DNA from 2 places in the Variovorax sp. 01T432 genome. Region 1 is predicted to be linked to the other one. Evidence: riboswitches for the same ligand, from Rfam matches in the RefSeq annotation. Region 1 holds a riboswitch; the other holds the start of a gene.
The links. A riboswitch is a leader RNA that binds a small molecule or an ion and turns the genes downstream of it on or off. The one in region 1 is predicted to bind S-adenosylhomocysteine.

Region 1 (14,505 bases):
GCAGGTGCGGCAATGCGCGCGCGAAGCGGCGAATGTTCGCGACGCCCACGCTGTGCCTGAAGCGCTCGAACATCAGTGCGTCGTTGGTCGAATCGCCCACATAGGCCCAGCGGTCCATCTCCTCGTCGAGCTTGCGCCCCCAGAGTTCACGCACGATCCAGCGTGCGCCTTCGAGCTTGTCGTTGTCGCCATACCAGCCGTTGATATGGATGCTGCTCACCGTGGCGTGCATTCCCTCGCTCTTCATCAAGGCGACGACGGCGGCGATCTGTGCGTCCTCGAGCCGCGCAAGTTCGCTGTGGTCGATGGCGATGTCGGTCTCGCGTCCCAGCGAATCGGCCGCCCGGCCGACGCCGGGCAGCTCGCGTTCGATGCGCGACAGCACGCGCTGCATGCGCGTGAAATTGGCCGCGCGCGTGGCGGCGTCCTGTTGATACAACCGGGTTGGCGCTTGGCATCCTTGTCGCGCCGAAGCCATGAGCGCCACGGCGCCGTTCTCGGCCACGATGGCATCGACCGGCCACGCGGCCGCAAAGGCTTCGCTCCAGCCGACCGGCCGGCCGGTGATGGCGACGACATGCAGGCCAGCGGCCTTCAGGTCGCGCAGCGCCTGCAGCGCGTCGGGCGTGATCGCCCCTTCTGTGGTCAGGGTGTCATCGATATCGGTGAAGACGCCGATCAGCGCTAGCCGGTCCTCGGCCGGCCAGGCGGCCAGCGGGTCCATCATCCGGCGCTCTGCAGTGCCAGGCCTGCATGCTCGCGCAGCGGGTGGAAATGGATCTTCGGGAAACGTTCCTGCGCCAAGCGCACGTCGTAGGGCGAAGTGCAAAGGTAGGCCAGCGTGTTGGCGGCGTCCAGCGCCATGCGCGCGGGGTAGGCGTCGACGAAGGCGCGCAGCTCGGCCGGGGTGTCGGCGGTGATCCAGCGCGCACCGGTGTACTGGCAGCCCTCCAGCCGTATGTCGGCGTCGTATTCGGTCTTGAGCCGGTGCTGCACGACCTCGAACTGGAGCTGGCCGACCGCGCCGAGGAGCATCGGGCCGCCGACCTCAGGGCGGAACACCTGGATCGCACCCTCTTCGCCGAGCTGCGCCAGCCCTTGCTGCAACTGCTTGGTGCGCAGGGGGTTCTTGAGGATCACCGTCATGAAGAGCTCGGGCGCGAAGAAGGGCAGGCCGGTGAACTGCAGCGAGGCGCCGTCGGTGATGGTGTCGCCGAGTTGAACGCCGCCGTGCGTGGTGAAGCCGACGATGTCGCCCGCATACGCTTCTTCGACCGCTTCGCGGCGCTGGCTCATGAAGGTCACTACGCTGGTCGGGCGCAGCTCCTTCGACGTGCGCTGGACCTTGAGCTTCATGCCCGGCGTGTACTTGCCCGACGCCATGCGCACGAAGGCGATGCGGTCGCGGTGGTTGGCGTCCATGTTGGCCTGGACCTTGAACACCACGCCGGCGAACTCCTTGTCGTCGGGCTGGATCTCCCGAACCACCGGCTGCCTGTTGACCATCGTGGTGCTGGTGCGCGATTGCGGCGGCGGGGCGAGATCGACCAGCGCGTCGAGCACTTCCATCACGCCGAAATTGTTGACGCCAGAGCCGAAGAACACGGGTGTCTGCTTGCCGGCGAGGAAGGCTTCGCGGTCCCAGGTGGGCGACGCGCCGGTGGCGAGTTCCATGCTCTCCATCGCGGTGTCGAACTCATTGCCGAAGCGTTTGTGCAGCTTCTCACGGTCGGCCAGGGGCATGGCCTCGAAGTCCTGCGGCAGGCGTTCGCTGCCCGACTCGAACACCGTCATCGCGTGCGTGCGCAGGTTGATGATGCCGCCAAAGCTCTTGCCCTGGCCCACGGGCCAGGTCATCGGCACGCAAGGCATGCCGAGTTCGCGCTCGATTTCGTCGAGCAGTTCGAGCGGCTCGCGCACCTCGCGGTCCATCTTGTTGACGAAGGTGATGATGGGCGTGTCGCGCTGGCGGCAGACCTCGATCAGCCGGCGTGTCTGCGCCTCGACGCCGTTCGCTGCATCAATGACCATCAGCGCCGAATCGACGGCCGTCAGCACGCGGTAGGTGTCTTCCGAGAAATCCTTGTGGCCGGGCGTGTCGAGCAGATTGATCACGTGATCGCGATAGAGCATCTGCATCACCGACGACGCGACCGAGATGCCGCGCTGCTTCTCGATCTCCATCCAGTCGGAGGTGGCGTGCCGCGTGGCCTTGCGCGCCTTCACGGAGCCGGCGATCTGGATCGCGCCGGAGAACAGCAGCAGCTTCTCCGTCAGCGTGGTCTTGCCCGCGTCAGGGTGGGAAATGATCGCGAAGGTGCGGCGGCGGCGGGTTTCGGAAGCGTATGTCATGGGGTGAACGCGGAGCACGCTCACGGGCGCGGGCTGCTGGACGCAAAGCCTGCAATTTTAGCGAGCAGGGCTACAACGGTGGCGAGAAGCCGTCGCGGCCGACGAGCATGCGCAAGGCGGTGGGCTTTCCGTCCTTCACCTGCGCCGTGATGACCACCTTGGCGCCGGCGACCACCAGCGCCGCCTGGTCGTTGTTGGCCGGCTTGAAAGTCACGACCGGCGTGCCCGGCGGCACGATGACCGTCTGCTCGCCACCCTTGTACTTGAGCACCAGCTTCTGGCCGCCCGGAACCGAGGAGGGCGCAGCCGAGAGCGTGGAGACGGTGGCATTGGTCATGGTGCTCTGGGGCATGAAGTCCCAGGGGCGGTGGCCTTCGCCGGTGCCGCGCGCCGCCTCGGGAAACACCAGGACCTCGAGCGCGCGCTGGGTGCCGTCCGGCTGCGGCATCGCGCCGGTGCCGATGAAGCTGTTGGGCTTGATGTCGGCCAGTGTGAGAGGAATGACCTCCGACACGTTCATGTCGGCGGGACGCGCCATCGTGACGGTCTCGCCGCTGCGGTCCTTCACGGTGATCGAGGTCGCATCGACGCTTTCGATGACGCCGCGTACGCGCACGGTGGGCTGCGCCGTCGCGCCGGCTGGCGTCTGGGCCCATCCGGGGAGCGGCGATGCCGCCGAGGCGGCGATCAGGAACGAAGTGGCGAGGGCATTGACTTTGAACATGGTCGAGCGCCGGGGCGCAATGGTTGAGGGTCGGCGATGCAGTCTAGGGCGAACGGGAAATCGCCGCTGGCGCCGAAAAACCGGCGCGCGCTAAAATCCCGCTTCCGAGGAGCGTTGCAGCGCCGTCAGGCGTGAGGCTCGGACCACATCGCAACCACGCTCACCCGCTGTTCTCGCGGTGAGTCCTTCCCCGAACGCAGCGGCATCTTTCAAGCTTGCTTTGGAGTTTTCATGAGCGCTGTTCTCAAGCCCACCCCCGTTGCCACCGCCGACCAGGCGATCGCCGACCTCTCTCTTGCCGCCTGGGGCCGCAAGGAAATCCGCATCGCGGAGACCGAGATGCCCGGCCTGATGTCGATCCGCGAGGAATTCGCGAAGAGCCAGCCGCTCAAGGGCGCGCGCATCACCGGCTCGCTGCACATGACGATCCAGACCGCCGTGCTGATCGAGACGCTGCAGGCCCTCGGTGCCACCGTGCGCTGGGCTTCCTGCAACATCTTCTCGACGCAGGACCATGCCGCCGCCGCCATTGCCGCCACGAACACCCCGGTTTTCGCGATCAAGGGTGAGTCCCTCGAAGACTACTGGGACTACACCCACCGCATCTTCGACTTCGCACCCAAGGGTGCGCCCGGCGAAGGCCCGAACATGATCCTGGACGACGGCGGCGATGCCACGCTGCTGATGCATCTGGGCCAGCGCGCCGAGAAGGACCAGAGCGTCCTGGCCAGTCCGACCAGCGATGAAGAGCGCATCCTCTACGCGGCGATCAAGGCCAAGCTCGCCGTGGACCCGACCTGGTACACCCGCAAGTCCGCCGAGATCATCGGCGTGACCGAGGAAACCACCACCGGCGTGCATCGCCTGAACGAGATGAGCGCCAAGGGAACGCTGCTGTTCCGCGCCATCAACGTGAACGACTCGGTCACCAAGAGCAAGTTCGACAACCTCTACGGCTGCCGCGAATCGCTGGTGGACGGCATCAAGCGCGCGACCGACGTCATGATTGCCGGCAAGGTGGCCTGCGTGGCGGGCTATGGCGACGTGGGCAAGGGCTCGGCCCAGGCGCTGCGCGCGCTGAGTGCGCAAGTGTGGGTGACCGAAATCGACCCGATCAACGCATTGCAGGCCGCGATGGAAGGCTACAAGGTCGTGACGATGGAGTACGCCGCCGACAAGGCCGACATCTTCGTGACCACCACGGGCAACCGCGACGTGATCCGCCACGAACACATGGTCGCGATGAAGGACCAGGCGATCGTCTGCAACATCGGGCACTTCGACAACGAAATCGCCGTCGCGTCGATCGAGAAGTACGAATGGGAAGAGATCAAGCCGCAGGTCGACCACATCACCTTCCCCGACGGCAAGAAGATCATCCTGCTGGCCAAGGGCCGCCTCGTGAACCTGGGCTGCGGTACGGGCCACCCGAGCTTCGTGATGTCCTCGTCGTTCGCAAACCAGACCATTGCGCAGATCGAACTCTTCACCAAGCCGGACGCCTACCAGGCCGGCAAGGTCTACGTCCTGCCCAAGCACCTCGACGAGAAGGTGGCGCGCCTGCACCTGAAGAAGGTCGGCGCCATGCTGACCGAACTGACCGATGCGCAAGCGGCCTACATCGGGGTCGACAAGAACGGCCCCTACAAGCCGGATACCTACCGTTATTGATCGCCCGCGGCGAATCGCAGTGCGCGCAGATCAATTGCTCGTCGAACGCGGCCTTGCCGCTTCGCGCTCGCAGGCTGTCCGGCTGATCGCGGGCGGTCTGCGCTGGCGGGAGGGGATGGCATGGCACGTCGTGGTGAAGAACCGCGACGAGGTACCCGAACACGCCGAACTCGAACTGGTCGATGCGGCGGAGGCTCGCTATGTTTCGCGTGGCGGGCTGAAGCTCGAAGGCGCGCTCGCGGCGACCGGCATCGATCCGCGCGGCAGGCGTTGCCTCGACGTGGGGCAGTCGACAGGCGGCTTCACGGATTGCCTGCTGCAGCATGGCGCCGAACATGTGGTGGGTGTGGACGTCGGTCACGGCCAACTGCATTCGCGGGTCAGCGAGGACGCGCGCGTGACGGCCGTCGAAGGCGTCAATGCGCGCACGCTCAGCGCCGGGGCCTGGGCGGAAGCCTCGCCCGACGATTCGGCTTTCGGCCTGATCGTGGCCGATCTCTCCTTCATCTCGCTCACGCTGGTGCTGCCCGCGCTGGTGCCCCTGCTGGCCCCCGGCGGGGACATGTTGATGCTGGTCAAGCCGCAGTTCGAACTGCAGCCGGGGCAGGTCGGCAAGGGAGGTATCGTGCGCGACCCGGCCTTCTATGCGGTCGTCGAGGAACGGCTGCGCACGACCTGCGCGGAACTCGGCTTGCGCGTCGCAGGCTGGCTCGACAGCCCGATTGCGGGCGGCGACGGGAACCGCGAATTCTTCATTCATGCCGTTCATGCAAATGGCGATCCAGGAGCCGGCCGTGCGCCTTCCGCTCAGCTTTGAATTCTTTCCGCCCAAGACGTCCGAAGGCGTGACCAAGCTGCGCGTCGTGCGCCAGCAGCTCTATGCGCTGCGGCCGGAGTTCTGCTCGGTGACCTATGGCGCCGGCGGCTCCACGCACGACGGCACTTTCAGCTCCGTGCGCGAGATCCTCGAAGAGGGCGTCGACGCCGCCTGCCATTTCTCGTGCATCGGTGCCACGCGGGCGACGGTGCGCGCCCAACTGGCGGAGCTGAAGACGATGGGAGTCAAGCGACTCGTCGCGCTTCGGGGCGACCTGCCGAGCGGCTACGGCATGGGTGGTGAATTCCACTATGCCAGCGATCTTGTTGCCTTTATCCGCGAAGAGACCGGCCGCGACTTCCACATCGAAGTGGCTTGCTACCCCGAAGTACATCCGCAGGCCCGCTCACCCGAGGCGGACCTGCAGGCTTTCGCCGCGAAGGTGAAGGCCGGCGCCGATTCGGCGATCACGCAGTACTTCTTCAACGCCGAGGCGTACTTCCGCTTCGTCGACGAGGCGAGGAAGCAGGGTCTGGACACGCCGATCGTGCCCGGCATCATGCCCATCACCAGCTCGACCCAGCTGATGCGCTTTTCCGATGCCTGCGGGGCCGAGATTCCGCGCTGGATCCGGCTTCGCTTGCAGGGCTTCGGCGACGATACCGCGTCGATCAAGGCCTTCGGCCTGGACGTGGTGACGGACCTGTGCGATCGCCTGCGCAGCGGCGGCGCCCCGGCCCTGCACTTCTATACGATGAACCAGTCGGCCGCGACGCTCGCTGTACTGGAGCGACTGGGCGGGGGCGAATGAGTTTGCGGGGCTGCCGATTCGCGGATTGGCTCGCGCTCCTTGCCGCGGCCGGCCTGCTCGCGGCCTGCACCACGCAGCCGTCTGCGCCACCCGCCGGCACTGGCGCTGGCGCTGCTCAAGGTGGATTGCGGCCGCTGGCGAGGCAGCCCGCCCTGCCACCCGGCGCCCCGCCGCGCTCCCAGGTGCCGTCGGTGCGCTATGACCTTGCGGTGTCCGGCGGCGAGGCCCCGGATGACGGGATTCCTGGCGACAATGCTCCGCGCGAAATCTTCGAGCGCGGTGGGGCCTCCTGGTACGGCATCCAATTCCATCAGCGCAGGACGGCGAGCGGCGAGCGTTTCGACATGACGGCGCTCACAGCCGCACACAAGACGCTGCCGTTCAACACCCGCGTCTGCGTGCGCAGCCTGGTGAACGGGCGCGAGGTGCTGGTCCGCATTAACGACCGCGGACCCTATTCCTCGGGGCGCATCATCGACCTGAGCCGCGCCGCGGCCGAAGCGATCGGCATGCTGGACCTCGGTATCAAGCCCGTGGCGCTCTCCGTCATGGCGGAGCAGGGCTCTCGCTGTGGTGGCGTGGAAGTGGAGGAGGCGGCGCCTGAACCGGTCGTCGAGGAGCGTCCGCCGGCGCCGCAACGGCGCCGCGTTGCGCCCCGCAAACGGCGCTGAGCCCGGGCCCGAGGCTCTCAGCCGCCGCTGTCGAGCGAGAACGCGGCGTGGCGGTCCTGGGCGAGCCGCTCCACCATCTGCGGCAAGGCAGCCTGCAGGAGTGCCTTGAGCGTATAGGGGGGGTTGATGAGGAACATGCCGCTGGCCGGGAGGCCGGGGCGGTGCGTCTCGCCCGAGGCATCCGTCACGATCTTGCTCGACTTGACGGTCAGCGTCGCATGCAGCCAGGGTTTGCCGGACTTGGTGGCCAAGGTCTTGAGCCGGCGTGGCAGATCGTGTGCCTCGGGCCGAGGAATGATGGGATACCACACGGCATAGGTGCCGGTGGCAAAGCGCTTGAGCGCCTCGGCCGCGAAATCCAGCACCCGTGCATAGTCGCTCTTGATCTCATAGCTCGGATCGCACAACACCAGCGCACGGCGTGAAGGCGGCGGCAGGAACTTGGTCGCGCTGCCGAAACCGTCGTCGCGCAGGATGGCGATCTGGCGCCCGGCTTCGAGCTGGGCGATGTTGGCGTCGAGGGTGCGCGCGTCGGTCGGATGGAGCTCGAAGAGCTTCAGCTTGTCATGCGCTCGCAGCAGATGATGGATGATGAAGGGCGACCCCGGATAGATCTTCGCGCCGCCTTTGGGATTGAAGTCGCGGATGACCTGGAGGTAGCGCGCCAGCGCGTCGGCCACGGGAGCGTCGGAGGGCTTGGCGTCGGCGAAGAATCGGAGCACACCTTCGGCGGCTTCGCCGCTCGTGCCCGCGTAGTCGCCGTCCAGGCGGTACAGACCGGCACCGGCATGCGTGTCGACCACCGTCAGGGCGGCGTCTTTTTCGAGGAGGTAGTCGAGCGTGGCAATCAGCACCGTGTGCTTGAGCACGTCGGCGTGGTTGCCGGCATGGAACGCGTGGCGGTAGCTGAACATGGCTCGATGGTAACGGTCTGCGCGGACGATTTGCCGGTTTGATCGGCCCGGATCCTCCGATTCTTCATATAATGGCGGGCTTCGCAGCGTTTTAGTGGCCCCGCGGCGGAGATTCAGACCCCACCTAAGAGATTCCCGCCAGAGGAACGCCGACCGTGGAAAAGGGCCCGCTCAAACCCTCTTTCGAAGAGAAACTCATGACCAAAACGTTCAGCGCCAAACCCGCTGACGTGACGCACGAGTGGTTTGTGATTGACGCGACCGACAAGGTCCTCGGACGAGTAGCCAGCGAAGTTGCTCTCCGTTTGCGCGGCAAACACAAGGCCATTTACACGCCTCACGTCGATACCGGTGACTTCATCGTCATCATCAACGCAGCCCAGCTGCGCGTCACCGGCGCCAAGCCGATCGACAAGATCTACTATCGTCACAGCGGTTATCCCGGCGGCATCAGTGCCACCAACTTCCGCGACATGCAAGCCAAGCATCCGGGCCGCGCCCTGGAAAAGGCCGTCAAGGGCATGCTGCCCAAGGGTCCGCTCGGCTACGCGATGATCAAGAAACTCAAGGTGTACGGTGGCGCAGAGCACCCGCATACCGCCCAACAGCCCAAAGTGCTGGAACTGTAAGGAGCCTTGAGATGATTGGTGAATGGAACAATGGCACCGGCCGTCGCAAATCGAGCGTCGCCCGTGTGTTCATGAAAAAAGGTACCGGCAAGATCACGGTCAATGGCAAGGACATTCAGGCCTACTTTGGCCGTGAGACGTCCATCATGATCGCGAAGCAGCCGCTGTTCTTGACGAACAACGTCGAAGCTTTCGACATCATGATCAACGTGGCCGGCGGTGGCGAATCGGGTCAGGCCGGCGCGGCGCGCCACGGCATCACACGTGCGCTGATCGACTACGACGCGACGCTCAAGCCAGTGTTGAGCCAGGCTGGCTTCGTGACGCGCGATGCGCGCGAAGTCGAACGCAAGAAGGTCGGTCTGCATTCGGCACGCCGCCGCAAGCAGTTCTCGAAGCGCTGATCACGCGTTGGGCTTACGGCCCTTGTTGCCAAAGAACCGCCTTCGGGCGGTTTTTTGCTGATTGCAGTAGGATTCGTCCATTGGCCGCGAGTTCGGCCCCCTCACAGGAGTCCTCTCAAATGAGCGCCGTTGCAGAAAACATCCAGACCCAGATGCCCGAGCCGATCCTTTTCACGGACAGCGCCGCGGCCAAGGTGGCCGACCTGATCGCCGAAGAAGGCAACCCTGAACTCAAGCTGCGCGTCTTCGTGCAAGGCGGGGGGTGCTCCGGCTTCCAGTACGGTTTCACCTTCGATGAAATCACCAATGAAGACGACACGACCATGACGAAGAATGGCGTCTCGCTGCTGATCGATGCCATGAGCTACCAGTACCTGGTGGGCGCGGAAATCGACTACAAGGAAGACCTGCAAGGCGCGCAGTTCGTGATCAAGAACCCGAACGCCACCAGCACCTGCGGCTGCGGATCGAGTTTCTCGGCCTGATGTGGTGAGTCCCTCTTCGCTTGCTCGAAAAGCCGCCTCCGGGCGGCTTTTTACTGCCTGCCGCGTCCTGGCGAAGAAGCCATGAGGTCAGAGGACACCTCGCCCAAGAGCCTGCTCTGGCTCGTTGCCGTCGGCTTCTTCATGCAGACGCTCGACGCCACCATCATCAATACGGCGTTGCCCGCGATGGCCGCGAGCCTGGGCGAAAGCCCTCTACGCATGCAATCCGTGGTCGTAGCGTATGCACTCACGATGGCGATGCTGATTCCCGCCTCGGGCTGGATTGCCGATCGCTTCGGCACGCGGCGGGTCTTCTTCTCGGCCATCGTGCTGTTTGTCGTTGGCTCGATATGCTGCGCCTTGTCGCCGGGCATCGGGCAATTGGTCGCGGCGCGCGTGCTTCAGGGGCTCGGAGGCGCGTTGCTGCTGCCGGTGGGGCGCCTCGCGCTGCTGCGCACGGCGCCACGCAGCGAGTTTCTCAAGGCCATGAGCTTCGTGGCTGTCCCCGGTCTGATCGGGCCCTTGCTCGGGCCGACTCTCGGGGGCTGGCTCGTTCAGTATGCGTCCTGGCACTGGATCTTTCTGATCAACGTCCCCGTGGGCCTGGTCGGCTGCATCGCCACTCTGCGCTTCATGCCCGACCTGCGCGGAGTTCTCCAGCGCCGGTTCGACAGCGTCGGCTACGCCATGCTGGCTTTTGGAATGGTGACGATCTCGCTGGCGCTCGATGGGGTGTCGGGCCTGGGGCTGCGGCAGGTCGGCGTGCTGGTGCTGCTGGTATTCGGCTTCGCGAGTGTCACGGCCTATTGGCTGCACGCGGCGCGCAGGCCCGATCCGCTCTTCGAGCCATCCCTGTTCGGTGTGCCGACCTTGAGCATCGGCCTGCTCGGAAACCTGTTCTCGCGGCTGGGCAGCGGCTGCATGCCATTCCTGATTCCGTTGCTGCTTCAGGTCTCGATGGGCTATTCACCACTGCGGGCCGGCCTCATGATGCTGCCGATCGCGCTGGCCGGAATGGCGATGAAGCGCTACGCCGCGCCTTTGATCATGCGGCACGGCTACCGGAAAGTGCTGGTCATCAATACGATGCTCGTAGGGTTGACGATGGCGAGCTTCGGGCTCGCGGCGCCCGGACAGCCGATGGCGCTGAACATCACACAATTGATTGCCTTTGGTGCCTTCAATTCGCTTCAGTTCACCGCCATGAACACCATCACGCTGAAGGATCTGGACGGCGGCATGGCGAGCAGCGGCAACAGCTTGCTTTCGATGGTCCAGATGTTGGCGATGAGCCTGGGTGTCGCGGCCGCCAGCGCGGTGCTGGCTGGCTATACGGGCATCTTCGGCACTGAGACGCCGCTTGCGACCTTGCACGCCTTCCAGGGGACGTTTGCGAGCATGGGGCTCATCACGCTGGCCTCCGCCCTGATCTTCTGGCATCTCCCACCGGAGGCGCGTGTGGTCCAGCCGGAGCAGCCGGAGGTGTCCGGCCAGCGTTGACGAGGATGCCGGAGCTGCGGTTCAGGCGGGATAGATGGCGCCGAGCACACGCGCACCGCGCGCGCCCGTCACACTCGCCAGATTGCCCGCTTCGCGCCGCATCGTGCTGCGCGCCAACCATGCAAAGGCGGCGGCCTCGACTTGCTGGGGCGGGAGACCACGTTCGGCCGACGAGACGACTTCCATGGTGGGGAGCAGAGCCCGCAAGCGAGACATCAGGTGGAGATTGAGCGCTCCGCCGCCGCAAACGATCAACGATTTGCTGTTCATGCCATGTCGTCTGAGATCCGATTCGCAGGCCCGCACAGTCAGCTCCGCCAACGTGGCCTGTACGTCCTCGGGCTTGACGGCCGACGTATCCAGATGCGAGGCGAGCCAGTTCGGATTGAACAGGTCGCGCCCCGTGCTCTTGGGGGGCGCCTTGGTGAAGTACGCATCGGCGAGAAGGAGTGAAAGCAGGTCTGGCAGCACCTGACCGCTGGCGGCCCATTGCCCTGCGACATCGAAAGGTTGGCCGATATGACTCTGGCACCAGTGATCGAGCAATGCGTTGCCGGGCCCGCAATCGAAACCGAGCACCGTGCCGCTCCCCGCGGGAAGCAGGCTCAAATTGGCAATGCCACCGATATTGAGCACGGCGACAGGCTGGTCGGGGCGCGCAAACAGGGCCTGGTGGAAGCCAGGCACGAGCGGCGCGCCCTGGCCTCCCGCGGCAAGGTCGCGGCTGCGGAAATCGGCAACCACGTCGATTCCCGTGATTTCCGCGATCAGGGATGGGTTGTTGATTTGAAGCGTGTAGCCGACCTCGTCGAACTCGCCCGGTCGATGCCGCACGGTCTGCCCATGGGCGCCAATCGCCTCGACGGCATCGGCACGGATGCCGGTATTCGCCAGTAGCTCAAGCACGACCTCCGCATAGACGCGCGCCAGTCCATTGCCGGCCAAGGCGGCACGATGCAGCTCATTGTCGCCACCCAGCGAGTTGAGTGCCATCAACTCGGCACGCAGCGCGACGGGGAAGGACGCGGCAGCATAGCCCTGCACTTGAATGCGTCCATCCGACAAGTCCGCCAGCACACCGTCGACACCGTCGAGGGAGGTTCCGGACATCAGGCCGATGAAGAGTTCAGCCATTTCGAGGTACCGATGAACAAGCAGGTGAGAGCGGGAGACAAGGGGCCGTCACCGCAGAGCCGATCAGTCGGCGCTGGCCTGAACCACCGAGAATGCAGCGGAGAGTTCTGCGCGTGTGGCGAGCGCGAGGCGCTCGAATGCCACACGCGACGCCGCCGCGATTGGAACGCCGCCATCCTGCTGGGCGATGGTGGCCGGATCATGATATTGGCCATTCACCCGAAACTCAAAATGCAGGTGCGGGCCGGTCGCCCAGCCCGTCATGCCGACCGCACCCAGGGTCTGCCCCTGATTGATGGCCTGGCCTACCTTGACGTCGATTCGGCTCAGGTGCGCGTACGCGGTTTCCTGATTATTGCGATGCTTGATGATGACGATGTTGCCATAGCCATTCTGCGTGCCTGCGAACTCCACGGTGCCGTCCCCCACGCTGCGCACGGCGGTTCCCGTGGGCGCCGCATAGTCGATGCCGTTGTGCTGACGCCAGGTGTTCAGGATCGGATGCATGCGCATGGCGAAGCCGCTCGACACGCGCGAAAACTCAACGGGCGAACTCAGGTAAGCCCGGCGGAGGCTGTCGCCGTTGGGTCGGTAGTAGCCACCTTTCTGGCCGGGCTCCTGGAACCACAGCGCCTGGTGCAATTTGCCGCCGCTTTCGAATTCGGCCGACAGCACACGGCCACTGCGCAGGGTCTGGCCGTCCGCGTCGAAGGTCTCGTAGACGACCGCGAAGCGATCGCCCTTGCGCAAGGCGCGGAAATCGACCTCGCCTGAAAAGATGTCGGCCAGCTGACCTGCCACCGAGTCCGGGATGCCCGCATCGTCCGTGGCCGCGAAGAGCGAGCTGCGCACGATACCGCTCGCGAGCCGGGTGGCCGGTGTCAGGGAGTCAGTCTCCGTGCGAGCCCGGAAGCCGCCGCCGGTCTTTTCGATCACGAAGCGCGTGAAGCCGCCGTCGGCGTTCGGAATCCATCGGGCACTGAGCTTCTGGAGCGCGTTTTCATGGCTTGCTTCCGCGGTGACCGTGCGGCCAGGGCGGCTGAGCAGCGCGGCGCGGGCCTCGGGGTTGGCGCGGATGAAGGCAGCTGCCGCCATGTCTGCAATGCCCAGTCGGCGGAGCAGCGCCTCGGCAGTGTCGCTCGATCGCGTGGTTTCGTTGCGGAACAACGTGAAACTGTAGGCCTCCAGCGCTTCCATCTGGTCGGTGGATGACAGGGGTGTCACAGCCTCGAATACCTGCTTCACGGGCAGTTCAGAAGCGTCCGGGCCCAGCGAGGCAACGGCAAAGGCACCGCCGCCGGCGGACAGCAGCAACGCGGCGATCGCTGCCGTGATCTGCCTGGGGTATGTCCGGAATATGTGTGCCACACGGGAAGCCAACAGCTCCTCGGCGGCAAGAATGCCGTTGATCAAATCTCGAATTCCAGCTCAGGTTCTGCAAATCCGCGCTGCGAAGGCCGTGTCGAACGGGGGGCAGGACGGTGCGGAAGGACAGCGCCGCTTAGAATCCGGCGCTTGAAAAGTCGGGCTGAGTATAGCTTCGGCCATAGAGAAAACAGGCAACAAGCCCAATGAACCCCGATTTTGTTACATCCGTAAATCTGTCCGATGGTGTAGGACGAGCCCTCGAAATCTCACTGCGTGGGGCTGACGAACTCCTGCCGCAGGAGGAGTGGATACGCAAGCTGCAGCGGTCGGAAGCGACCGGGACACCCCTGAGAATCAAGCTCGGCCTGGACCCCACCGCGCCCGACATCCACATCGGCCATACGGTGGTGCTCAACAAGATGCGCCAGTTGCAAGATCTGGGCCACTCGGTGATCTTCCTGATCGGCGACTTCACCACCACCATCGGCGATCCCTCGGGCCGCAATACCACCCGGCCGCCGCTCACGCGCGAGCAGATCGAGGCCAATGCCCAGACCTACTACCGGCAGGCCAGCATGGTGCTGGACCCATCGAGGACCGAGATCCGTTACAACTCCGAATGGAGCGACCCGCTCGGCGCGCGGGGAATGATTCAGCTTGCAGCCAAATACACCGTGGCGCGGATGATGGAGCGCGACGATTTCAGCAAGCGCTTCAAGGCGGGCCAGTCGATCTCGGTGCACGAATTCCTCTACCCGCTGATGCAGGGCTACGATTCGGTCGCATTGAAGTCCGACCTCGAACTCGGCGGGACCGACCAGAAGTTCAACCTGCTGGTCGGGCGTCATCTCCAGCAGGAGTATGGCCAGGAACCGCAGTGCATCCTGACCATGCCACTGTTGGAGGGGCTCGACGGCGTCGAGAAGATGTCGAAGAGCAAGAACAACTACATCGGCATCAGCGAGGACGCGAACACCATGTTCGCCAAGGTCCTGTCGATTTCCGATGACCTCATGTGGCGTTGG
Region 2 (14,505 bases), on a different contig from region 1:
TCTCCGGCGAAATGCTGCCCTTGGAGAACGCGAAGAGCGCGCCGGCCAGCCCGGCCGCGGTGCCCGCGATCACGAAGGCGGCCCATTGCATGCGCTTGACGTCGATGCCGATCGCATCGGCGCGCAGCGCCGAGTCCCGCCCCGCGCGCAACGCATAGCCGAAGGGAGAGAACAGCACGCGGCGCAGCCACAGCACGCCCAGGCCCACCAGCACGAGCGTGAGCCAGTAGTAGATGCGCTTGTCCGACAGCCAGGCCGAGGGCCACACGCCCGTCAGCCCGTTGCTGCCGCCCGTGAAGTCGTCCCACTGGTAGGTGATCGCCCAGGTGATCTGCGCGAAGGCGAGCGTGAGCATCGCGAGGTACACGCCCGACAGCCGCACCGCGAACCAGCCGAAGACGAAGGCGCCCGCCGCCGCCACCAGCGGCGCGACGATGAGCGCGAGCTCCATCGGCAGGCCGACGGCGCGCACCAGCAAGGCGGCGCCGTAGGCCCCGAGCCCGAAGTAGGCCGCATGGCCGAAGGAGTGCATGCCGGCCGGCCCCATGATGAAGTGAAGGCTGGTCGCGAACAGCGCGGCGATCATCAGGTCGATCATCAGCACCGTCGTATAGGGCGAGTCGGCGGTGAGAAGAGGCATCAGCACGAGCACGAGGCCCAGCGCCGCGGCGGCCCACAGATAGGCCTTGCCCGGCCGGCGCAGCGGCTCCTCCTGCATGCCCACGTAGCGGCTCGGTGCCTGCGGCTTGCCGAACAGGCCCCAGGGGCGCCACACCAGCACGATGGCCATCACGAGGAAGTCCACCACCAGCGTGAGCTTGGAAAAGGAGATGCTGACACCCAGGATGTCGACCACGCCGAGCCAGATGCAGATGGCCTTGATCTCGGCGATCAGCAGCGCGGCGGCGTAGGCGCCGGGGATCGAGCCCATGCCGCCGACGACCACCACCACGAAGGCCGCGCCGATGGTGTTGAGGTCCATCTCCAGCGTCGCCGGCTCGTGCGGCAACTGCAAGGCGCCGCCGAGGCCCGCCAGCAGCGCGCCCAGCGCGAACACCGCCGTGAAGAGCCAGGCCTGGTTGACGCCGAGCGCGCTGACCATCTCGCGGTCCTGCGTCGCGGCGCGAATCAGCGTGCCGAAGCGCGTGCGGGTGAGCAGCATCCAGACCAGCCCGAGCACCAGTGGCCCGACGACGATCAGGAACAGGTCATAGGACGGGAACTGCCGCCCCAGGATCATGACGGAGCCCGAAAGCCCCGGCGCGCGCGGCCCGAGCAGTTCGTCGGGGCCCCAGAGCCACAGCACGGCGTCCTTGATCACCAGCACCAGCGCGAAGGTGGCGAGCAGCTGGAAGAGTTCGGGTGCCTTGTAGATACGCCGCAGCAACACCATTTCGATCAGCGCGCCGAGCACGCCGACGGCCAATGCGGCCATCACCAGCGCCGGCCAGAAGCCCAGGCCCGTGCCGAGCCGGTCGACCAATGTGTAGGCAATGTAGATGCCCACCATGAAGAACGAGCCATGCGCGAAGTTAACGATCCGCGTGACGCCGAAGATCAGCGACAGCCCCGCCGCCACCAGAAAGAGCGACGACGCGCTGGCAAGCCCGTTCAACAGCTGGACGATGAAACCAGAAAAGCTCATGCAAGGATCCTCGGAACGCAGCATTCATGCGAGAGGGCCGCCGCGCCCGGCCGCCCGAAGCGGCCGGCCCGCCCCCGCCGGGGGAAGGGCGAAGCGACACGAAGTGCGCGCAGCCTGGGGGCGAGCAACATGTCAATCGGCGGCGCGCGATTTCTTGACGTCGGCAGCGGAGGGCTGGTATTTCGCATCCGCACCGTCGAGGTAGACGTAGTCCACCATCACACCCTTGCCGCCCTCGTTCTTGGTGCGGCCCACGAAGGCCCCCATCGTCGACTGATGGTCTTCGGGGCGGTAGGTGATCTTGCCGAAGGGCGTGTCCACCTGCAGGCCCTTGAAGGCGGCAACCAGCTTCTCGGTGTCGGTGCTCTTGGCCTTGGCGATGCCCGCGGCGGCTGACTTGATCATGCTGTAGCCCACCACCGAGCCCAGGCGCGGGTAGTCCTTGAACTTGGCCTGGTAGGCCTGCTCGAAGGCCTTGTGCGCGGGCGTCGTGATGCCGTACCAGGGGTAGCCGGTGACGATCCAGCCGTTGGGGGCCTCGTCCTTGAGCGGGTCCAGGTACTCGGGCTCGCCGGTCAGCACGCTCACCACTTCACGGTCCTTGAAGAGGCCGCGCGTGTTGCCTTCGCGCACGAACTTGGAGAGGTCGGCGCCGAAGAGCACGTTGAAGATGGCGTCGGGCTTGGCATCGGCCAGCGCCTGCACCACGCTGCCGGCATCGACCTTGCCGAGCGGCGTGGCCTGCTCGGCGACGAATTCCACGTCGGGCTGCGCGGCCTGCATGAGCTGCTTGAAGGCGGCCACGGCAGACTGGCCATATTCGTAGTTGGGGTACACGACGGCCCAGCGCTTCTTCTTGAGCTTGACCGCTTCGGGCACCAGCATCGCGGCCTGCATGTAGGTGCCGGGGCGCAGGCGGAAGGTGTACTGGTTGCCGCCCTGCCAGGTCATCTTGTCGGTCAGCGGCTCGCCACCGAGGAAGAAGAACTTCTTCTGCTTGGCGAAGTCGGCCACGGCCAGGCCGGTGTTCGACAGGAAGGTGCCGGTCAGCATGTCGACCTTCTCGCGCGAGACCAGTTCCTCGGCCACGCGCACGGCGTCGCCGGGGTTGGCGTTGTCGTCGCGGCTGATGAGTTCGATCTTCTTGCCGTTGACGCCGCCCGCGGCATTGATCTCGTCGACCGCCAGTTCCATGCCCTTCTTGTAGGGCTCGAGGAAGGCGGGCTGCGCCTTGTAGCTGTTGATCTCGCCGATCTTGATCACGCCCTGCGCGTGCGCCGGGACGAGTGCGGTGGCGAGCGTGGCGACAGCGGCCGCGGTGAACACATGACGCAATGGATTCATCAAAAAACTCCTGGAGGTCGAACGGAAGAAAGAGGTGCGGCTGGAAGGATGCAGCGGGATCGGACGGTCAGCGAAGACCATCCTCGCCCTTGATCTCGGAGACCTGCAGGCCGCCGATGCGGGCCAGCGGCCGGCCGCTGTCGGTGACGGCGACCGCGACGACGATCTCGTTGGCGCGGGGCGCGTCCGACACGCGGGCCTCGATGGCGTCGAAATGACTGCGCACGAAGGCCGCGTCCTTGTGGCCGAGCGGCACGTCGATGGCGGTGCCGAGCGTGCCGCGCTTCTTGCTGGAAGGCACGAGCGCCGCGCCTTTCTCCACCGCCAGGCGCAGCGGCGCGCCCAGCTTGGGATGGAGGATGGCGGCGGCGTGTTCGAGCTCGCCGCCTTCGCCGACGATCGCGGCCTTGCCGTAGCTCTGCGCCTGGCCCGGTTCGATGCCCAGCGCCTGCACGGCCTTCTGCCCGAGCAGCGCGCCCAGCTCCTCGCCGATCGCGATCAGCTCGTCGAGCGATTCGCTGTAGCGGCCGGCGTAGGGGTTCTCGATCACCGCGATGGCGACCGCGCGGCGCGCCGGCGGCTCGATGGTCTTGCCCATTTCCTTGCGGGTCTCGTCGACCTGAACGACGAGCTTGCGAATGTTGGCCTTCATTGACTTTCCTTTGTTCATTTCGTTGGGAACCGACGCAGGCGGTTCAAGCCGGCAGCGGCCACAACGGCTTTGCCGGACCGCCGGTATCGCCCCCTTGAGGGGGAGGCGCCGCAGGCGCTTCGGGGGTGTTTCATCTCAATCCATCCCACTTGGTGATGTTCTCGGCGCGCAGGCCGCCGACGCGCTCGTGGATGCGGTAGCCGGTGGACATCGCGAGGATGAACACGATCTCGTCCGCCGCCGGCGCGCCGGGCACGCGCACTTCGATCGCATCGAACTGGCCGCGCACGTAGCTGGCGTTGATGTTGGTGAGCGGTACGTCGAGCGTGGCGCCGGGCGGCCCCACCTTCTTGGTCGAGGGCACGATCGACAGCGCATTCGCGGGCTGCCCCGTCTTCTCTTCCGCCTCGCCCTTGCGGTAGGCATTGCGGTCGCCCTTCCAGCCGAGCAGCTCGCGCATGGCATAGCCGCCGGGCACGTGCCACAGCGCGCCATGCTCAAGCTCGCCCTCCGCCCCGACGATGGCCCCCTTGCCGTAGGTCGCGATCTGCTCCAGCGGCACGCCCATCGCGGCGTGCAGCCGGTGCGCCATGTCGAGGCCCACGGGATCGAGCAGGCTCATCATCGGCAGGATGTCGGGCTCGTAGCGGCCCGCGAAAGGATTGGTCAGCACGGCGCCGATGGCGCCACGCACCAGCGGCGTCGCGGCGCGCGGCCCGAACTCGTGGTGGATGTGCTCGACATGGGTGAAGACGCGACGTATATCGATCATGAAAAGAAGCCCTGCTTTTCGTTAAGCAAATACTGAACCAACTGCATCGTCGGCACTTCGGTCCGCCAGGCGCGGGGCGCCGGGATCCTGCGAGCTTAAAGGCTCGACGAGCCGCCACTGCCCCTGGCAAACGAGCACGACGGACCACACGAGCCCGCCGCGCTGCAGCGCGGCGGCGCGCGCGGCGCCCGCATCCAGCGCGCGGCGCACCTGCGCGGGCGCGAGGATCGCGACGCCCGTGGTCACCGGGATGTCGCCCAGGTCGCTGTCGTCCTTGCACGCGCTCGCGGGCAGGCGGTGGATGCCGGGGTCGTCGACGTTCACGGCGTTGGCGATGACGGTGGCCGCCGCATCCGCTTGCGCGGCGGTGGCCGCGAGCACGGTCACGCTGTCGGCGATGCCGAGCGAAAAGCTGCGCCCGCGCCAGCCGCTGGTGGCGATGCCGCGCACCGGCAGCGCGGCGCCGACCTCGAACTGGCCATCGGTCGCGAGCGGCGCGCCGTCGCTCGGATCGAAGCGGGCGAGGTCGGCGAACAGCCCGACGCGCGCGGACTGGCCGGGCGCAAGATGCAGCGCGATATCGCCGCCGTTGTTGATCCACGCCCGCTCGACGCCGGGGCGCTCGTAGCAGGCGATGAGCTCCTGCGCGACCGCGCCCGCGACGGCCGCCATCGGCGTGATGAAGCCGGCGCGGAACGGCGCGCAAGCCTGCCACATGCGCCACGCGACACGGCCCTGCAGCGGGCAGGCCGCGCCCACGGGCTGCCGCAGCAAGGGCAGCTCCGCCACCAGTTCGCCGAGCACCGTGCCGAAGCGCTGCCACGCCGATTCGTGCGCGGCGGCGACGGCCGCGGCCTCACCGTGCGCCTCGGCCACGATATCGATCGGACCGTGGTTCAGGTGCCAGCGGCCGCCTTCGAGTGCGCTGCGTTGGGCGCTCATGGGAGGAGGTCCATTCAGCCGAGCATCGGGGCTTGCCCAAGAGGCCAGGGATTGGCGGCGTCCATGCGCAGCCATTGGCGCGCGAGCGGCGCGCCGTCGGCCTGCCAGGCGCCACGCGCCAGCGCCTGCTCGAGCGAGAACACATGCTCCATGTGACCGCCGAGGGCGGCGTAATCGTCGCGCCGCATGCTGAACTCGATCGGCGCGACGATTGCCGGCGTGGGCACCGTGCCGAAGCTGTCGTCCGGCATGCGCAGCACATCCACCATCACCGTGATGCCGCCGCCCGGCCACACATAGGCGGGCGCGCCGCCGCAGGTCACGTTGACCAGCGCGCGCTTGATCGCGCGCGTCAGCAGCACCGGGTTCTCGGTGACGCCGGCGCGCAGACTGCCGCCCGCGCCGCCGAGGAAGAGCACGCTGCACAGCGATGGCTCGCAGTTCTCGCCGATGCGCGCGACGATGCGGCGCACCTCCGCCGGCATCTCCTGCTCGACCGGCCGCAGCTGCTCGTCGAGCACGTACCACTGCGCATGCTCGCCGGTGGTCGAAGTCATCAGCAGGCGCAGGCCCGGGCGCGCCACGCCCTCCTCCCAGCCTTCGATGATGGAGAGCGGATCGTCGATGTCGGTGCCGCCCCAGCCGTTGCCGGGGTTGGCCACCTGGAAGTAGCGCCCCGGCGTCGACTTGCGCCCGCGCATCTGGATGCCCGAGGGCAGCATGTCGAGACAGCGCCCGGCCTGGTGCTCGGTCAGCACGCCGGTGATGTGGTCGTCGACCACCACCACCTCGTCGGCCTGGCCGAAGAACTGGCGCGCGAAGATGCCGATGGCCGCCGAGCCGCAACCCACGCGCATGCGCTTCTCCTCGACGCCGTTGACGATGGGCGCGCGGCCGGCCTGGATCACCATGCTGGCGCCGCCGTCGATCACGCATTCGACGGGCTTCTTGTTGCCCAGCAGCTGCATCAGCTCGACCGTCATGCGGCCCTCCTTCTTGCTGCCGCCGGTGAGGTGGTGCACGCCGCCGAGCGACAGCATCTGGGAGCCGTATTCGGCCGTGGTGACATGGCCGACGACTTCGCCGCGATAGCGCACATTGGCCTGCTCGGCGCCCAGGAAGCGGTCGGTGTCGATCTTCACCTTGAAGCTGCAGTAGCTGAAGATGCCCTCGGTGACGACCGTGACCATGTCCACGCCCTGCGCCTTCGAGGCGACGATGAAGGGCGCCGGCTTGTAGTCGGGATAGGTGGTGGAGGAGCCCACGCCGGTCACGAAGACCTCGTCGGCGTGCAGGAGATCGCCGTTCCAGTCGGGATCGGCCGATGGCGTCTCGGCCGCCCCCGACTTCGCGAAGGCAACGAGCGCCGGGGATTCGCTCGCCAGTTCGCGGCGCAGCAGCACGACTGGGTCGACGCGCACCAGCACGCCTTCGCGGTTGGCATAGCGGTCGCAGGCGCCGGTGCGCCCCTCGGAGATCTGGCACAGCACCGGGCAGGCGTTGCACTCGACCTTGGCCGCGTTCATGCGCTCGTTGCGCAGGGGCGCCCGGCCGGTGGCCTCGGGCATCACCGGCATGTCCATGCCGGGCAATCCGTCTGTCTTCGTGTGTTCGGTCATCGCGGGGATCTCGTGGAGAACGGGCCAATGGAGACAGACGGGTGTGCAACAAATGTGCCGGGAACCCGCTTGTGCCGGAATTGACGTTTGTGTAGCATTCCCTACACTTTCATGTGGCAATCACTACATTGAAGGTCAATGTAGCAAACAGGTCCGATGCTTGCAATGGTGTTTTCGCGGCGGTCGCCGACAATCGGCGGGTTCCCTTTCATTCATAACCAGCCCTGATCCCTATGAGTGCTTTCAGCGAAGAACGCGTGTTGAGCGTCCACCATTGGACCGACCGCCTGTTCACCTTCACCACCACGCGCGACCCCGCGCTGCGTTTCTCGAACGGCCATTTCACGATGATCGGCCTCAAGGTCAACAACAAGCCCTTGCTGCGGGCGTACAGCATCGTGAGCCCCAACTACGAGGAACATCTTGAGTTCCTGAGCATCAAGGTCGAGGAAGGCCCCCTCACCTCGAAGCTGCAGCACATCCAGGTGGGCGACACCGTCATCGTCGGCCGCAAGCCCACGGGCACCCTGCTGATCGACTACACGCTGCCCGGCAAGCGGCTCTACCTGTTCGGCACCGGCACAGGCCTCGCACCGTTCATGAGCATCATCCGCGACCCCGACACCTACGAGAAATTCGAGAAGGTCATCCTGGTGCACGGCGTGCGCCAGGTCGATGAGCTGGCGTACCACGACCTCGTGACGGACCACCTGCCCAAGCATGAATTCCTGGGCGAGATGATCGCGAAGCAGCTGCTCTACTACCCGACTGTCACGCGCGAAGAGTTCCGCAACATGGGCCGCATCACCGACCTGATCGAGAACAACAAGCTGACCGACGACCTCGGCCTGCCGCCGCTCAATCCCGCCGAAGACCGGGTGATGCTTTGCGGCAGCCCGGGCCTGCTGGTCGATGCGAGGCACATCCTCGAAGCGCGCGGCTTCAAGGAAGGCAACACCTCGACTCCCGGCGACTTCGTGGTCGAACGCGCCTTCGCCGAGAAATGACAGCCCCCCGGCTTGCCACTTCGTGTGCTTCGCCACCCCGCGGGGGGGAGGCGCGGCTCGCCTTGGGGCGGCCCGGCGGCGGCCGCTGGGCCGCCTTGCGCAGGAGTCGATGATGGCCGAGCGCAAGGCCGCCGCGAAGCCGACACGCCGCACCGGCGTGCGCGAGGCGGCCGCGCAGGCCACGCGCGACAGCATCCTGAAGGCGGCCACGAAGGTGTTCGCCAAGTACGGCTACGACGGCGGCAGCGTCGAGAAGATCTCCAAGGCCGCCAAGTCGTACGACCGGATGATCTACTACTACTTCGGCAGCAAGGAAGGCCTCTTCATCGCCGTGCTCGAAGGCATCTACCGGCGCATGGACGATGCCGAGGCGGCGATCGACCTCGATGCGACGCGGCCGGTCGAGGCATTGACGGCGGTGATCCGCTTCGTGCTCGGCTACTACCGCAAGAACCCCGAGTTCGTCACCTTGCTGAACACCGAGAACCTGCACAAGGGCCGGCACGTCGCGAAGTCGCTGCGCGCGCGCGAGTATTCCTCGCGGGCCATCTCGATCATCCAGAAGCTGCTGGAGAGCGGCGCCGAGCAGGGCCTGTTCCGCGGCGACGTGGCGGCGCGCGATCTCTACCTGCTGATCGCGTCGACCGGCTACTTCTACACGTCGAACCGGCACACGCTGACCGCCTTCCTGGGCGAGCCCCTGGAGACGCCGGAGGCCGTCGCGCACTGGGAAGACTTCGTGATCGAAACCGTGCTGCGCACGGTCGACGCGGGCGCTTCCGACGCGGAAACACAAACCACCCCACCCCACGAGGCAAAGAAATGGCAGAAGTCGCAACCGGCGCAAAGTCGGGCAAGGTCGTCATCCGGAACATAGGCCTGCTGCTCTCGGGCGACATCGACAAGCCGATCCTCGACGCCGACACGATCGTCGTCAACGACGGACTGATCGTCGCGGTCGGCAAGGAGAAGGACTGCGACCTCGAAGGCGCGCAGACCGTGATCGACGTGCGCGGGACCTGCGTGGCGCCCGGCCTGATCGACAGCCACGTGCACCCCGTGTTCGGCGACTGGACGCCGCGCCAGAGCCAGCTCGGCTGGATCGATTCGACGATGAACGGCGGCGTCACCACCATGATCTCCGCCGGCGAGGTGCACCTGCCCGGCCGGCCGAAGGACATCGTGGGCCTGAAGGCGCTGGCCATCACCGCGCAGCGCGCCTTCGACAACTTCCGCCCCGGCGGCGTCAAGGTGCTGGCCGGCGCGCCGGTGATCGAGAAGGGCATGGTCGAGAGCGATTTCAAGGAGCTGGCCGAGGCCGGCGTCGGGCTGCTCGGCGAGGTCGGCCTGGGCTCGGTCAAGGCGGGCTACGAGGCCAAAGAGATGGTGGCCTGGGCGCGCAAGTACGGCATCCAGAGCACCATCCACACGGGCGGCCCCTCGATTCCCGGTTCGGGCCTGATCGACAAGGATGTGGTGCTCGAAGCCGACGCCGACATCATCGGCCACATCAACGGTGGCCATACCTCGTTGCCCGAGGCGCACGTGTGCGAGCTGTGCGAGAAGTCCTCGCGCGCGATCGAGATCGTGCACAACGGCAACGAGCGTGTCGCCATCGCGGCGGCCAGGGCGGCGCTGGACCTGAAGTGTCCGCACCGCGTGATCCTCGGCACCGACGGGCCGGCCGGTTCGGGTGTTCAGCCGCTGGGCATCCTGCGCATGGTGGCGATGCTGTCGTCGATCGCCAACATCCCGGCCGAGCTGGTGTTCTGCTTCGCGACCGGCAACACGGCGCGCATCCGCAAGCTCAACTGCGGCCTGATCGAGGTCGGCCGCGACGCGGACTTCGTCTTCATGGACCGCGCGCAGCACTCGCCGGCGGCGGGCCTGCTCGAAAGCGTGCGGCTCGGCGACCTCCCGGGCGTCGGCATGGTGATGATCGACGGCATCGTGCGCTGCGGCCGCAGCCGCAACACGCCCCCCGCCACCGAGGTGCCCACCGTGGTCTCCGGCGCCCACTGAGCGACGCCGGTCCGGCCAAGCCTGGGCCGGGTGAGCCCAGAAACACCGCGGAACCGGCTCCGCCGGGCCGCCGATGTTGCCCCCGGTGAGGGGGAAGGCGCAGCGACACGAAGTGCGCGAAGCCTTGGGGGTGAGTCAAAGATTCGGCGCGAGGAGCCGTTCGAGGTCGGATTCGCTCTCCGTGCGGCGCGCGGCCATGTCCTGCAGCTGGTCGCGCCCGATCTTGCCGACGTTGAAGTAGGTCGCGGCGGGATGGCTCAGCTGGAAACCACTCACGCTGGCCGCAGGCATCATGGCAAGGCTTTCCGTCAGGATCATGCCGATCTCGTTGCAGTTCAACAGCTCGAACATCTGCCGCTTCACGCTGTGGTCGGGGCAGGCGGGGTAGCCCGGCGCCGGCCGGATGCCGCGGTACTTCTCGCGGATCATGTCTTCGATGCTCAAGCCCTCGTCGGCCGCGTAGCCCCACAGGTCGGTGCGCGCCCGGTGGTGCAGCGCCTCGGCGAAGGCTTCGGCCAGCCGGTCGGCCAGCGCCTTCAGCATGATGGCCGAGTAGTCGTCGAGATCGTCCAGGAAATACTTCTCCTTCTTCTCGACGCCCAGGCCTGCCGTGACCGCGAACACGCCCACATAGTCCTTGAGCCCGCTCTCGCGCGGCGCGACGAAGTCGGCCAGGCAGCGGCTCGGACGCATCACGCCTTCGATCACCTGCTTCTCGGTCTGCTGGCGCATGCCGTACCAGGTGAGCGCCACCTCGGTGCGCGACTCGTCGGTGTACAGCACGATGTCGTCGTCGTTCACCGTGTTGGCCGGCCAGAAGCCGACCACGCCGCTGGCGGTCAGCCAGCGCCCTTCGATCAGCCGCTTGAGCATGCGCTGGCCGTCGGCGTAGACGCGCACGGCCTCGGTGCCGACGATCTCGTCCTTCAGGATGGCCGGGAACGGACCCGCCAGATCCCAGGTCTGGAAGAACGGCCCCCAATCGATGTACCTGGCGAGTTCGCTCAGGTCGAAGTTCCTGAACACGCGGCGGCCGATGAACTTGGGCACCGGCGGCGTGTAGCTCGACCAGTCGATCGGCGTCTTGTTCGCCCGCGCCTTGGCGAGCGGCCACATGGGCGTCTGCTTCTTGTTGGCGTGCTGCAGCCGCACCTTGTCGTAGTCGGCGTTGAGCTCGTCGATGTAGCTGGTGGCCTGGTCGGACAGCAGCGACTGCGCCACGCTCACGCTGCGCGATGCATCGGGCACGTAGACCACCGGCCCTTCGTAGTGCGGCGCGATCTTGACCGCCGTGTGCACCCGGCTGGTGGTGGCGCCGCCGATCATGAGCGGGATCTTCCGGATGCGGAAATGATCGTCCTTCTGCATCTCGCCGGCGACGTACTGCATCTCTTCCAGGCTGGGCGTGATCAGGCCCGAGAGCCCGACGATGTCCGCGCCCTCGACCTTCGCCCGCGCGAGGATCTCGTGGCAGGGCACCATCACGCCCATGTTCACCACCTCGAAGTTGTTGCACTGGAGCACGACGGTGACGATGTTCTTGCCGATGTCGTGCACGTCGCCCTTGACGGTGGCGATGACGATCTTGCCCTTGGTGCGGACGTCGCGTCCCGCGGCTTCGTCCTGGCGCTTTTCTTCCTCGATGTAGGGAATCAGGTGGGCCACGGCGGACTTCATCACGCGCGCCGACTTCACCACCTGCGGCAGGAACATCTTGCCCTGGCCGAACAGGTCGCCGACGATGTTCATGCCGGCCATCAGCGGGCCCTCGATCACGTGCAGCGGCCGCCCGCCCGTGGCCAGGATCTGCTGGTAGGCCTCCTCGGTGTCCTCGACGATGAAGTCCGTGATGCCGTGCACCATGGCATGCGAGAGCCGCTGGTTGACGTGCACGAAGTTCTCCGGCGTGCCGCGCCATTCGAGCTTCTTGCTCTCGTCCTTGGCGCCGCTCTTCGCGCTCTCGGCCACCTCGACCAGGCGCTCGCCGGCGTCGGGGCGGCGGTTGAGCACCACGTCTTCCACGCGCTCGCGCAGCGTCGGCTCCAGGTCGTCGTAGACGCCCACCATGCCCGCGTTCACGATGCCCATGTCCATGCCCGCCTTGATCGCGTGGTACAGGAACACGGTGTGGATCGCCTCGCGCACCGGGTCGTTGCCGCGGAAGCTGAAGCTCACGTTCGACACGCCGCCCGACACCTTGGCGCCCGGCAGGTTCTGCTTGATCCAGCGCACGGCGTTGATGAAGTCGACGGCGTAGTTGTTGTGCTCCTCGATGCCGGTGGCGATCGCGAAGATGTTGGGGTCGAAGATGATGTCCTCGGGCGGAAAGCCGATCTCGTCGACCAGCAGGCGGTAGGCGCGCTCGCAGATCTCGATCTTGCGCTCGTAGGTGTCGGCCTGGCCCTTCTCGTCGAAGGCCATGACGACCGCCGCCGCGCCGTAGCGCCGCACGAGCCTGGCCTGGTGCATGAACTGCGCCTCGCCCTCCTTCATGCTGATGGAGTTGACGATGCCCTTGCCCTGGATGCAGCGCAGGCCGGCCTCGATCACTTCCCACTTGGAGCTGTCGACCATGATCGGCACGCGCGCGATGTCGGGCTCGCTCGCGATCAGGTTCAGGAAGCGCACCATCGCGGCCTTGCTGTCGAGCATGGCCTCGTCCATGTTGATGTCGATCACCTGCGCGCCGTTCTCGACCTGCTGGCGGGCCACGGCCAGCGCTTCCTCGAACTGGCCGTTGAGGATCATTCGCGCGAAGGCCTTGGAGCCGGTGACGTTGGTGCGCTCGCCGATGTTGACGAACAGCGTGCCCTCGCCGATCTGCACGGGCTCGAGGCCGGACAGCTTCATGGAGGGGACCGGGAGGGCGGAAGAATCGGAAGTAGACATGGGCTCACCTGCGCAACGTGGGTTCAGGCGAGCGTCGTTGCAATCCAGTGGCTGGAAGCCCAAGCCTGACGCGGCGCCGTCGAATGGCGACGGCCCGCGCTGCAACGCTCCTTGGGGAGCGCGGATTTTACGCCGGCTGCGCCGCCCCGGCCGCCGATGCGGGCAAGCCGAACAGAAGGTCGAAGACCCAGTTGAAGACGAAGGTGTAGACCAGGAAGAACGCGACCAGGCCCAGGTCCATCACCAGCGCCTGCCAGAGGCTCACGCCCAGCCCCCAGGCGAACATCGGCACCAGGAAGGCGATGAGCCCGCCCTCGAAGCCGACCGCATGGGCGATGCGCCGCCGCACGCCGCGCCCGCGCACCGCCTGGCGCGACTCCCAGCGCTCAAACAGGGCATTGAAGGCCAGATTCCAGACCACGGCGATCACCGACGCGACGACCGCCAGCACGCCCGAATGGCCCATCCCCTGCCCCGAGACGAGCGAAAGCCCGACGCTGGCCGCGACGATGGCAATGCCTTCGTAGAGCGTGATGTAGACGACGCGGCGCTTGAGCCCTTGCATGAATCTTCCTTCTTGATCGATGTTTGCAGCGACTTTATGTGCGCATCTCTGATATAAAAAGTCATGTTCCTTCAGAAAATTTGATAGATAGGCCGGCATGAGCTTTTCCAGCGACAACGTCCAGGTGTTCCTCGCCGTGCTCGACCACGGCTCCTTCTCGGCCGCGGCGCGGGCGCTGCGCAGGGTTCCTTCGGCCGTCAGCATGGCGATCGCGACCCTGGAGGCCGAGCTCGACCTGCCGCTGTTCGACCGCGCCGGCCGCGAACCGCAGCCCACGCCCGCGGCGCGCTCGCTGGAGCCGCAGGCGCGGCTGCTCGCCGCCCAGTTGAAGCAGCTCCAAGTCCAGGCGCTCGCGCTGACGCAGGGCCTCGAGAACCGGCTCACGCTGGCGATCGCGCCCGAACTGCTGGCCGCGCCCTGGAGCGGTCCCCTGGCCGCGCTGGCGCAGGAATACCCGCTGCTGGAAGTCGAGGTGCTGGCGGCCCCGCAGGCCGACGCGCTGGAGCTGCTGCACAGCGGCCGCGCGCAGCTCGCGCTGGTGTTCGAGCGCCCGAGCCTCGACGGCCGGGAGGGCTTTCAGGAAGTGGCCAACGACACGATGGTCGCGGTGATGGCGCCCGACCATCCGGTCCTGGCCGCCGCCGGCGGGCGCCTGCGCGAGGAGCACCTGACGACCACGCGGCAGATCGTGGTGGCGGGGCGCGATCTCGCCACCAGCGACCCGCGCTTCGTCTTCGCGCGCCACGTCTGGCGCGCCGACAACGCGCTCGCGGCGCTGAGCCTGCTCACGGCGGGCCTCGGCTGGGGCTGGCTGCCGCGCAACTTCGTCCGCCCGCACGTCGCCGCCGGTGCGCTGGTCGAGATCCCCTTCGAGAACCTGTCGAACGGGCTGGACCTGTGGGTGGACGTCGTGTGGTCGCGCGAACGACCGCTCGGCCTGGGCGCCCAGCGCTTCGTCGCGCTCATCGCGCGCAAGAAGGACTGAGCGCGATCAGGCGCGATGGTCGCGTTCTATCGACGCGGCGCCATGATGTTCGGCGGCGGCTCG

Region 2: it holds a riboswitch for S-adenosylhomocysteine, as region 1 does, so the genes downstream of both, metH (methionine synthase) here and ahcY (adenosylhomocysteinase) in region 1, are expected to answer to the same signal.

Annotation. Positions count from the first base shown of each region.
Region 1 is NZ_JBFTPS010000057.1:2,040-16,544, reverse strand. It holds gene AC1DNF_RS29600 (HAD-IIB family hydrolase) at 1-724, opposite strand, end outside; gene AC1DNF_RS29595 (peptide chain release factor 3) at 724-2,352, opposite strand; gene AC1DNF_RS29590 (hypothetical protein) at 2,423-3,076, opposite strand; S-adenosyl-L-homocysteine riboswitch at 3,178-3,245, shown strand; gene ahcY (adenosylhomocysteinase) at 3,308-4,747, shown strand; gene AC1DNF_RS29580 (TlyA family RNA methyltransferase) at 4,767-5,564, shown strand; gene metF (methylenetetrahydrofolate reductase [NAD(P)H]) at 5,542-6,375, shown strand; gene AC1DNF_RS29570 (septal ring lytic transglycosylase RlpA family protein) at 6,567-7,046, shown strand; gene AC1DNF_RS29565 (23S rRNA (adenine(2030)-N(6))-methyltransferase RlmJ) at 7,064-7,960, opposite strand; gene rplM (50S ribosomal protein L13) at 8,158-8,589, shown strand; gene rpsI (30S ribosomal protein S9) at 8,601-8,993, shown strand; gene erpA (iron-sulfur cluster insertion protein ErpA) at 9,113-9,478, shown strand; gene mdtD (multidrug transporter subunit MdtD) at 9,560-10,978, shown strand; gene AC1DNF_RS29540 (anhydro-N-acetylmuramic acid kinase) at 11,000-12,112, opposite strand; gene AC1DNF_RS29535 (peptidoglycan DD-metalloendopeptidase family protein) at 12,176-13,525, opposite strand; gene tyrS (tyrosine--tRNA ligase) at 13,684-14,505, shown strand, end outside.
Region 2 is NZ_JBFTPS010000036.1:38,052-52,556, forward strand. It holds gene AC1DNF_RS23905 (ABC transporter permease) at 1-1,645, opposite strand, end outside; gene AC1DNF_RS23910 (ABC transporter substrate-binding protein) at 1,778-2,989, opposite strand; gene AC1DNF_RS23915 (amino acid synthesis family protein) at 3,057-3,641, opposite strand; gene AC1DNF_RS23920 (amino acid synthesis family protein) at 3,772-4,413, opposite strand; gene AC1DNF_RS23925 (UPF0280 family protein) at 4,435-5,355, opposite strand; gene AC1DNF_RS23930 (6-hydroxynicotinate reductase) at 5,370-6,974, opposite strand; gene AC1DNF_RS23935 (ferredoxin--NADP reductase) at 7,208-7,981, shown strand; gene AC1DNF_RS23940 (TetR/AcrR family transcriptional regulator) at 8,094-8,858, shown strand; gene AC1DNF_RS23945 (amidohydrolase family protein) at 8,804-10,003, shown strand; gene metH (methionine synthase) at 10,139-12,853, opposite strand; S-adenosyl-L-homocysteine riboswitch at 12,915-13,011, opposite strand; gene AC1DNF_RS23955 (PACE efflux transporter) at 13,020-13,457, opposite strand; gene AC1DNF_RS23960 (LysR family transcriptional regulator) at 13,555-14,442, shown strand; gene AC1DNF_RS23965 (SH3 domain-containing protein) at 14,469-14,505, opposite strand, start outside.